Regions from separate parts of the Aquibium pacificum genome, predicted to be linked through region 2. Evidence: predicted binding sites of a transcription regulator. Region 2 holds the regulator's gene; each other region holds the start of a gene.
The links. The regulator LexA, encoded in region 2, represses DNA repair genes until DNA is damaged. The targets are predictions, from matches to a motif close to TGTTCNNNNTGTGTTCNG.
Positions count from the first base shown of each region.

Region 1: ABGN05_RS10695 (helicase-related protein) is a predicted target of LexA. The motif match lies at 1,301-1,318, and genes of this name have one in related genera.
Region 3: ABGN05_RS27805 (putative DNA modification/repair radical SAM protein) is a predicted target of LexA. The motif match lies at 1,893-1,910, and genes of this name have one in related genera.

Region 1 covers NZ_JBDPGJ010000002.1:886,171-889,444, reverse strand. Annotated here, with positions in the region: gene ABGN05_RS10705 (TRAP transporter substrate-binding protein) at 1-324, opposite strand, end outside; gene ABGN05_RS10700 (LysE family translocator) at 525-1,166, shown strand; gene ABGN05_RS10695 (helicase-related protein) at 1,478-3,274, shown strand, end outside.
Region 2 covers NZ_JBDPGJ010000003.1:516,582-519,855, forward strand. Annotated here, with positions in the region: gene moaC (cyclic pyranopterin monophosphate synthase MoaC) at 1-419, shown strand, start outside; gene ABGN05_RS14960 (molybdopterin molybdotransferase MoeA) at 409-1,629, shown strand; gene lexA (transcriptional repressor LexA) at 1,742-2,452, shown strand; gene ABGN05_RS14970 (ComEC/Rec2 family competence protein) at 2,508-3,274, opposite strand, start outside.
Region 3 covers NZ_JBDPGJ010000009.1:103,508-106,781, reverse strand. Annotated here, with positions in the region: gene ABGN05_RS27810 (UdgX family uracil-DNA binding protein) at 1-653, opposite strand, end outside; gene ABGN05_RS27805 (putative DNA modification/repair radical SAM protein) at 656-1,891, opposite strand; gene ABGN05_RS27800 (GNAT family N-acetyltransferase) at 2,005-2,511, shown strand; gene ABGN05_RS27795 (DUF3616 domain-containing protein) at 2,527-3,274, opposite strand, start outside.

The DNA of each region.
Region 1 (3,274 bases), on a different contig from region 2:
GTACCAGTAGACCGGAACGGTGTGCGCCGCGTCGATGATGCCGTCATGGGCCGCATCCTGCACCTGGAACGCACCCACGACCGCGCCGGCCGGCAGCAGGTCGATCTTCAGGCGTCCGCCCGACATCTCCTGCACCCGGTCCACATACTGCTGCGCCATCTCCTGAAAGATGTCGGAGGACGGCCACGAAGACTGCATCTTCAGGACGATCGGCGCTTGCGCGAGCACCGCCGGCGCGGCAAGAGTCGTCGCCGCGGCGGCGCCTGCGCCCGCCAGCGACGTGTTCTTCAAGAATCTGCGGCGTGATATCGGTGTGCTGGTCATTGGTTCCTCCCTGAATCTCGTATTGTGATATTCCAGCGAGGCCAGAATATGCGATATGAGCCGGGATGCAAGCAGCCGCTGCGGTTCGACTTTCGCAGCATTTACCGACCTCTTCGCACCTGCAGTATTTCCTCGCCGTTTCTCTTGCACTGCAACAAGACACAGAGCGGATCGGCGAATGCTCGTCTTCCGGAGTTCCCATGACCTTCGTTCCCGAAACCGCGGTGATCCTCCAGTTCGCGATCGCCACCTTCATCATTGCAATCACGCCGGGTCCCGACATGACGCTTTTCGTCGGACGCGCGCTCTCGGAAGGCCGCGGCGCGGGCCTCGCCTGCATGTTCGGCGCCATGACCGGCTGCGTTATCCATACGACCATGGTGGCGCTGGGACTGTCGGCGCTGATCGTCGCCTCGCCGCAGGCATTCCTCGTCTTGAAGATCGTCGGGGCGGGCTATCTGGTCTGGCTGGCATGGCAGGCGGTCACCAAGGGCTCGGCGTTCTCGCCCGACACCCGGACGAGGAAGGCGCGATCGGTGTGGCAGAACTGGGCCACCGGCGTGGGGATCAATCTGCTCAACCCGAAAATCATCCTGTTCTTCATGACCTTCCTGCCGCAGTTCGTCTCGGTCGATGATCCGCACGCTGCGGGGAAGCTGTTTTTCCTCGGTCTGAGCTTCATCCCGCTGTCGCTTCCGGTCACGATCCCCATGGTCCTGGCGGCCGATGGCTTTGCCGGACTTTTGAAGAAGAGCCCGCGGGTCACACGTGTGATCGACTGGCTATTCGCGGGCGTTTTTTCCGCCTTCGCGATAAAGATCTTGACAGCCCAGGCGCGCTGAATCCGGCCGGCCATCGCATCGATTCCTAAGTGACTCAAAAGATTCAGCATTTGGGGCCGCACCAAGTGCCGCAACACCACATCTGGTATCGAACAAAACATGAATCGGAGTGAGTCAGCGATTCGTAGCCGTTTCGTTCGGGACTCGTTCCCGCCAGCCGAGTCCCGCTCCGCCCGAGACAGTTTGCGATTGTGTTCGCGGGGCGGAGACCCTATGTCTTCCGTTCCACGCCGCGCCGGCCTGGCAGGCCGGATACCCACCCACGGGCGATGTTTCGGGGCTTTGGCGCGAAGGGCCGTGTTTCCAGTTCCATGAATGTTCATACGACAAACAGTGCGCCGCTGATCCTTTCCGGGCGCGACGTCACCGCCGTGCTCGGACCGACCAACACCGGCAAGACCCATCTCGCCATCGAGCGCATGGTCGCGCATTCGTCCGGCGTCATCGGACTTCCGCTGCGGCTGCTCGCCCGCGAGGTCTATGGCCGCGTCGCCGAGAAGGTCGGCACTGCGAACGTCGCGCTGATCACCGGCGAGGAGAAGATCCAGCCTCCCGGCGCGCGGTATTCCGTCTGCACCGTCGAGGCCATGCCGCGTGAGACCAACGCCTCCTTCGTGGCCATCGACGAGGTGCAGCTGGCCGGCGACCTCGAGCGCGGCCACGTCTTCACCGACCGTATCCTGCATCTGCGCGGGAGGGACGAGACGCTTCTGCTCGGCGCCGCCACCATGGCCGGCATATTGCAGAAGCTGCTGAAAGGCGTCTCCGTCGTCACCCGCCCGCGCATGTCGCATCTCGCCTATGCCGGATCGAAGAAGATCACGCGACTGCCGCGCCGTTCCGCCATCGTCGCCTTCTCGGCCGACGAGGTCTACGGCATCGCGGAACTGATACGCCGCCAGCGCGGCGGCGCGGCGGTCGTGCTGGGCGCTCTGTCGCCGCGGACCCGCAACGCGCAGGTCGAGATCTACCAGTCCGGCGACGTCGATTTCCTCGTCGCCACCGACGCGATCGGCATGGGCCTGAACCTCGATGTCGATCATGTCGGTTTCGCCCAGAACCGGAAGTTCGACGGATTCCAGTACAGGCAGTTGTCGGCCGCCGAACTCGGCCAGATCGCCGGCCGCGCCGGGCGCCACATGCGCGACGGCACTTTCGGGGTCACCGGCCAGGTTGATCCCTTCGAGGACGACCTCGTCGAGAAGATCGAGGGCCACGATTTCGAGCCTGTCCGGGTCCTGCAATGGCGCACCGCCCAGTTCGATTTCGCCAGCCTCGACGCGCTCAAGCGTTCGGTCGAGACGCCCGCCCCGGTCGATGGCCTCACCAGGGCCCTGCCCGCAGTCGACGCCCAGGCGCTGGATCACGTCTCGCGCGAGGAGGACATCCGCGCGCTGGCTGACCGGCCCCAGCGGGTGGCGCTGCTGTGGGAAGCCTGCGCGTTGCCGGACTACCGCCGGATCGCGCCAGCCCAGCACGCCGATTTGATCGCCTCGATCTTTTCCGATCTCGCGCGGCACGGTCATGTCGACGAAAACTACATGGGCGAGCAGGTGCGCCGCGCCGACTCGACCGATGGCGACATCGACACGCTGTCGCAGCGCATCGCCCAGATCCGCACCTGGACCTTCGTGTCCCACCGACCCGGCTGGCTTGCCGATCCGGCACACTGGCAGGAAAAAACGCGTGAGATCGAGGACAGACTTTCGGATGCCCTGCATGAACGGTTGACGAAACGGTTCGTTGACCGCAGGACATCCGTTCTCATGAGGCGCCTGAGAGAAAACACGATGCTTGAGGCTGAAATCAATCCTGCCGGAGAGGTCCTCGTCGAAGGCCACCACGTCGGGGAGCTGCAGGGGTTCCGCTTCACCGCCGATCAGTCGGCGGGCGGTGAAGACGCCAAGGCGGTTCGCGCGGCCGCGCAGAAGGCGCTGGCGACCGAGTTCGATAACCGCGCCGAACGCTTCGGGGCCGCCGGCAACGGCGACTTCGCGCTCGGCTCCGACGGCATCCTGCGCTGGATCGGCGCGCCCGTCGCGACGCTGGTCGCCGGCGACGACGTGCTGAAGCCTCGGATCGTGCTGTTCGCCGACGAGCAGCTGACG
Region 2 (3,274 bases):
CCGAAACCGCGCGCGTGGCGGTCGCCGAGGGCAGCGTCGCGATGGCGCCCGCCACCTTGCGCATGATCCTCGACGGCAATGCCAAAAAGGGAGACGTGCTCGGCACGGCGCGGATCGCCGGGATTATGGCGGCCAAGAAGACGCACGAACTGATTCCGCTCTGCCATCCGCTCATGCTGAACAAGGTGTCGGTCGAGATCGACCCGGACGAGAGCCTGCCCGGGCTGCGCGTCAGGGCCACCGCGTCGGTGACCGGCAAGACCGGCGTGGAGATGGAGGCGCTCACCGCCGTCTCGGTTGCATGCCTCACCATCTACGACATGGCCAAGGCGGTCGACCGCGGCATGATCATCTCGGGCATCCGCCTGCTGGAGAAGTCGGGCGGCAAATCGGGCGACTGGCACGTCGATGCAGGCTAAGGCAACGGCACTCATCCCCGTCGACGAGGCGCTGCGCCTGCTTCTCGACGGCGTCAGGCCGCTGGACGCCGAACGCCTGCCGATCGCGGAATGCGGCGACCGCATTCTCGCCACGGACATACGTTCCCTGCGCACCCAGCCGCCGTTCGACGCCTCCGCCATGGACGGCTACGCGGTACGCTCGGCCGACGTCGCCCGGCTGCCGGCCAGGCTGCGGGTGATCGGGTCTGCGCCGGCGGGACGACCGTTTTCCGGCGCCGTCGGCCCGGGTGAGGCGGTCCGTATCTTCACCGGCGCGCCGATGCCCGAAGGCAGCGACTGCGTCCTGATCCAAGAAGACGCCGCCTCGGTCGCAGACGACATGATAGAGGCGAAGGAGACCGTCGCCGCCAGCCGCCACGTGCGCGCCCGTGGCCTCGATTTTTCAGAAGGCCAGCCGCTCCTGGATCGGGGACGCCGGCTCGACCCGCCGGCCCTGTCGCTCGCCGCCTCGGCCAATCATGCCGCACTCGACGTTGTGAGGAAGCCGCTCGTGGCGATCATCGCGACCGGCGATGAACTGCTGCCACCCGGCAGCGTCGTGGGACCCGGCCAGATCATTGCTTCGAACGGGCTCGGCGTGGCGGAGATCGTCCGGTCGGCGGGGGCTCGGGTCCTCGACTGTGGGATCGTGGCGGACGACCGCGACGCGATCTCGGCCACGCTCGACCGGGCGCTCGAAGCGGGCGCGGACCTCATCGTGACCATCGGCGGCGCGTCGGTCGGGGTCCACGACCTCGTGCGCGAGGTGCTGACGGCACGCGGCGGCGAGCTCGACTTCTGGAAGATCGCCATGCGGCCGGGCAAGCCGCTCATGGCGGGAACGCTCGGCGGCCGCAAGATCGTCGGCCTGCCCGGCAATCCGGTCGCGAGCCTCGTCTGCTCCTACGTCTTCCTGAAGCCGCTGGTCGCGTGCATGGCGGGCCGGCTGCACGAGGCCGACTTGCGGCAGGGCATCCTTGGTGCGCCCGTCCCCGCGAACGACCAGCGACAGGACTATCTGCGCGCCGCAATCCGCCGGGAAGCGGATGGGATTGTCGCAACGCCTTCAGCGATCCAGGATTCCTCCATGTTGCGCGTGATGGCGGATTCCGCCGCTCTGATCGTGCGCGCGCCCTTCGCGCCGCCCGCCGACGCCGGAGAGGAATGCCAGCTCCTGATGCTGTCGTGAACGAACGGTAAACAGATTCACTCAAATTTAAACTGTTGCGGAACAAGACTGGAACAGATAGGTTTGTTCCGGTTTTGTTTTTTAGCCGTCCGATTCCCCGAGGGGTGCAAAGATGCTGACGCGCAAGCAACACGAACTCCTGCTCTTCATCCACGAGCGGCTGAAGGAGTCGGGAATTCCCCCCTCCTTCGACGAGATGAAGGAGGCGCTCGACCTGGCGTCGAAATCGGGCATCCATCGCCTGATAACGGCTCTTGAAGAGCGCGGCTTCATCCGGCGGCTGCCGAACCGGGCTCGCGCGCTGGAGGTGATCCGGCTGCCCGAGTCCATCGCGCCTGGGCTTGGCGGACCGCGCAAGTTTTCCCCGAGCGTCATCGAAGGCAGCCTTTCGAGAAAGCCTGAACCGGCCCCCGCGCGCCGGGCGAGCAACGACGACACGGCGGCGATTTCCATTCCCGTCATGGGCAGGATCGCAGCCGGCGTTCCCATCGACGCAATCCAGCACCAGACGCATTCCGTCGCGGTTCCGCCGGACATGCTCTCCGGCGGCGAACATTTCGCACTCGAGGTCAGGGGCGATTCCATGATCGAGGCGGGCATTCTCGACGGCGATACGGTGGTGATCCGCAGCACCTCGACCGCCAGTCCGGGCGAGATCGTCGTGGCGCTCGTGGACGACGAGGAGGCCACATTGAAGCGTTTCCGCCGCAAGGGCGCCTCGATCGCGCTCGAAGCGGCCAATCCCGCCTACGAAACCCGCATCTTCGGGCCGGATCGGGTGAAGGTCCAGGGCCGTCTGGTCGGGCTGATCCGGCGGTATTGAAGCCGGGCCAGTCCTCCGTCCCCTCGGTTCGACGGAGATTCGCGTTGGGCGACCGCTACGGCTCCCGCTTGTAAGGCGGCATTCCGCGGGCCTCCCGCGAATACCGCCGATGATCATGCCAGGGCCGGTACGGCTCCCGTACGGCGAACCGGATCTCGGCGCGAGGTTCCTCCCCTTCCTCCGCCAAGCGGATCTCGGCACTGCCACGCCGCGCGAGGTCGCGTTTGATGACGACGAGCACCTTTGCCGAGGCGCACGGGTTCGCTGCCGTCGCATCGTCGATCACCAGGACGTCGACGAAACCGCAGAGCGAGCCCGCGTTCCCTCCGGCGGGCACGAACGCCACCATCGCTCCGCCGCCGTGTCGCGCGATGCAACCCGTGTCGTTGCAGACGAAGACCTCCGAAGCGCGTTGTGCCGTTGTGACCGCCGTAAGCGATTCGGAGGTGGAAACCGGTGTCGCAACCTTGTGTGTCATTGCCGCGTCCATCCAGATACCGGTGACGAAACGGTTCGGGCGCTCCTTGCTGACGGCAAGTTCCCCGGCCCGCGTGCGCATCGCGATCAAGTTTCCATCCTCCGAGAGCAGGACGTCCGGGAGATCGCGCGCCGCGATGAGCGCAATTCCCACGATCAAAAACGGCAAGGCGGCGAGGCGCAGCCATGTCGACAGGACGGTCACGAGCACAAGCGCGATGGTCATCGAAAGCACGGCCGACAGCGGGATCGCGCCGACCGCGTCGAACGGCGTGCGTTGGGCAAGCCATTGGGCGATCGAGACCATGACCCCGATCCCCCACCCCATGACATCGAGCGCGAAGC
Region 3 (3,274 bases), on a different contig from region 2:
GTGCGCCACAGCGCCTCCGCGTTGTCCTCGGCCGGGGCGTCGGCGCGGGCAGCACCCGGGCCGATCGCCAGGCGCTCGCCGTCCCAGTCGGCCGAGGCACAGGGCGTCAGGATCGTCCATCGCATGCCGGTGAAGCGGCGCACGAAGAAGGGCGCGTTGCGCTCGACGATGAAATGCTGCGGCTCGAACCAGGCGACGTGGCGCTCCTCCGCGCCGGAACCGATGCGGCGAAAGCGCACGAAGGCGCGCATCTTGTGGATGTCGCGGCGCACCGCCTTCGCCATCGCCTCCAGCCGCCGCACGTCGGGATCGGAAGCGATCTTCAAAAGGTCCGGTTCGCGGCGCAGCCGCAGGAGCACCCGGTAGAGAAGCGAAAAGCGCTCGGGATCCGAATGGCAGATGACGGTTTCCGCCGCTTCCACGAAAGAGCGAGGCACCGTGAAGGCCGTGCCGCCGTTCGGCACTGCATCGGAGGATAGGTCGCCGCCGTCGAAGAGATCGGCGCTCGCGGCGCCCGACACCGCCCAGCCGACCTGGTCGGCCGGGATCTCACGCATCGCCAGCGCGCGGGCGGCCTTCCGCCAGCCGTCGAAATCGGTCTGGCCGGCGAGCCGGACGGTGATGCGGGGAAGGGATTTCGCGACGGCGTCCATGGTCAGAACAGCGACAGTTGGCGGGGTTCGGGCGCGACCTTGGCCTGCAGGTTGGCGGAATCGGTGAGCCCGCCGGGCGACCAGCCTTCGGCCATGATGAAGGGCCGCACCTTGGCGATCGACTGGCAGAGACGGCCGACGTCCTCCAGCCGCAGCCGGCGATGTTTTCGCGTCTCCAGGATGCGCTTGACGACCTTGGTGCCGAGGCCGGGGACCCGGAGCAGCGCCTCGCGATCGGCGCGGTTGACGTCGAGGGGGAACATGGCGCGGTTGGAGAGCGCCCAGGAGAGCTTCGGGTCGATGGCGAGGTCGAGCATGCCGTCGGGGCGGGCGGAGAGGATCTCGCTTTCGCCGAAACCGTAGAAGCGCATCAGCCAGTCGGCCTGGTAGAGCCGGTGCTCGCGCATCAGCGGCGGCTTCATCAGCGGCAGGGCGGCGGAGGAATCCGGGATCGGGCTGAAGGCGGAATAGTAGACGCGGCGGAGGTGGTAGCTGGCATAGAGCCGGGAACTCGTCTTCAGGATCGTGGCGTCGGGCGTGGCATCCGCGCCGATGATCATTTGCGTCGACTGGCCGCCGGGCGCGAAGCGCTCGCGCGTCTTGGTGCGCAGCGTGGGTTCGGACTTCTCGTCGATCTTCGAGCGCAGCCTTGCCATGGAGACGCGGATCGTCTCGGGCCGTTTCTCGGGGGCGAGCTTCTTCACGCCCTCGTCGGTAGGCAGTTCGACGTTGATCGACAGGCGGTCGGCATAAAGCCCGGCCTTCTCGACCAGCTCCTGCGAGCATTCGGGTATGGTCTTCAGGTGGATGTAGCCAGCGAAGCGATGTTCGATGCGCAGGCGCCGCGCGATCTCGACCATCTCGCCCATCGTGTCGTCCGGCGAGCGGATGACGCCGGAGGAGAGGAACAGGCCCTCGATATAGTTGCGCTTGTAGAAGTCGAGCGTCAGCTTCACCACCTCGTCGACCGTGAAGCGGGCGCGGCGCACGTTGGAGGAGGAGCGGTTGATGCAGTAGCTGCAGTCGTAGATGCAGAAGTTGGTGAGCAGGATTTTCAGCAGCGAGATGCAGCGCCCGTCCGGCGCGTAGGAATGGCAGATGCCGGTGCTTTCGGTCGAGCCGATGCCGCCGCTCTTCAGCGAGTTGCGCTTCGCTGCGCCGGAAGAGGCGCAGGACGCGTCGTACTTGGCGGCGTCGGACAGGATCGCGAGTTTCTCGCGCAGGGGGATCACAGTCATGAGTTCATGATATGTTCCGAATTGCGGCGGCGCTATGAAATTTGACATGCCGGCGGGAAATCACTGGCGCATTCTCTTGCGGTGCGCTTGGCGGCGGCTATGGTGCGCCCACGATGAGCCTGTCCGACAGCCACGCCAACCCGTCCGCAATCGAGCCGATCACCGCGGCTTTCGAGCCGGCGGTGCTGGCGCTGAACAATGAGCACGCAGCGGAACTGTCGCTGCTGGACGCCAAACGCCTGTCGCATCTCCTGGCGCAGTCCTTCGCGGGATGGAGGATCGGCAGCCTGGAGGCGTTCATGATCGGTTTCGACCAGGATGCCGATTACGACAGCGAAAACTTCCTCTGGTTCCGGGAGCGCTTTCCCCGCTTCGCCTATGTCGACCGGATAGCGGTGGCCCCATTCTCGCGGGGGCGGGGACATGCGCGACGGCTCTACCAACATTTCTTCGAGGCGGCCCGACAGGCCGGCCATTCGATCGTGACGGCGGAGGTGAACTCCGATCCGCCGAACCCCGCCTCGGACGCTTTCCATACTGCACTGGGCTTCGAAGTGGTCGGTGAGGCGGAGATCTACGGCGGCGAACGGCGGGTCCGATATTTTTCGCGCCGGATCTAGGGTCAGGAAAGGGTGTCATTTGAACGCGAATGCGTCCAGCAACAGGCGGTTGCGCGCCTCGCTATAGCGGGCAGGTGCCGGACTGTCGTGCGATACCAGGAGCAGCTTCTTGCCGTCAGCCTCGAAGACCGCAATGCCTTCGGCATGGTCGTGGCCATCGAGCAATTCCAGGGTCCTGACGACCTGAATGGCTGTGCGGGGGATGACACCGGACAGATCGCCGAGGGGAACCGAGAACACACGCTGGATTCCTTCGATATCCTGTGTCGGCCCCGCCAGGATCAGCAGGTCGTCGCCGACCACGAGGAGGTCGCGAATACCCAGGCCCGCGAGATCGACCGCATGCAGGCGATATGGGGCGCCATCTGCGAACTTCGCCGGCTTGAGCCAGCCCTTCTTCGACACCTTGAGCTGCATCTCCACGATCATGGCGTAGGTGCCGACCACCGGACCGCGCAGACCGAGCAACACCCGGTTGCCGATCACCGCCAGACCTTCGATATCGAACCCGTTCTCCTTGCATGGCACGTTCATGAAAGGCTTCAGCAGCGGGTCGGAGCCGAGCAACCGACGTACGTTTTCCTGCCCGTTCCTACCCATTTTCATCATGGCGGCTTTACGGGCATCGCCGCCACGGACAGGATCGATCGCAGCGACCGGTTCGTACAACCCGTCCCCGTGATCGTCGAGTGGGACGCATCCCAGGAATCCCCGGTTCGGGTCCCAATCGATGTCGTCGAGATCCGCGACCTTGGGGTCTATT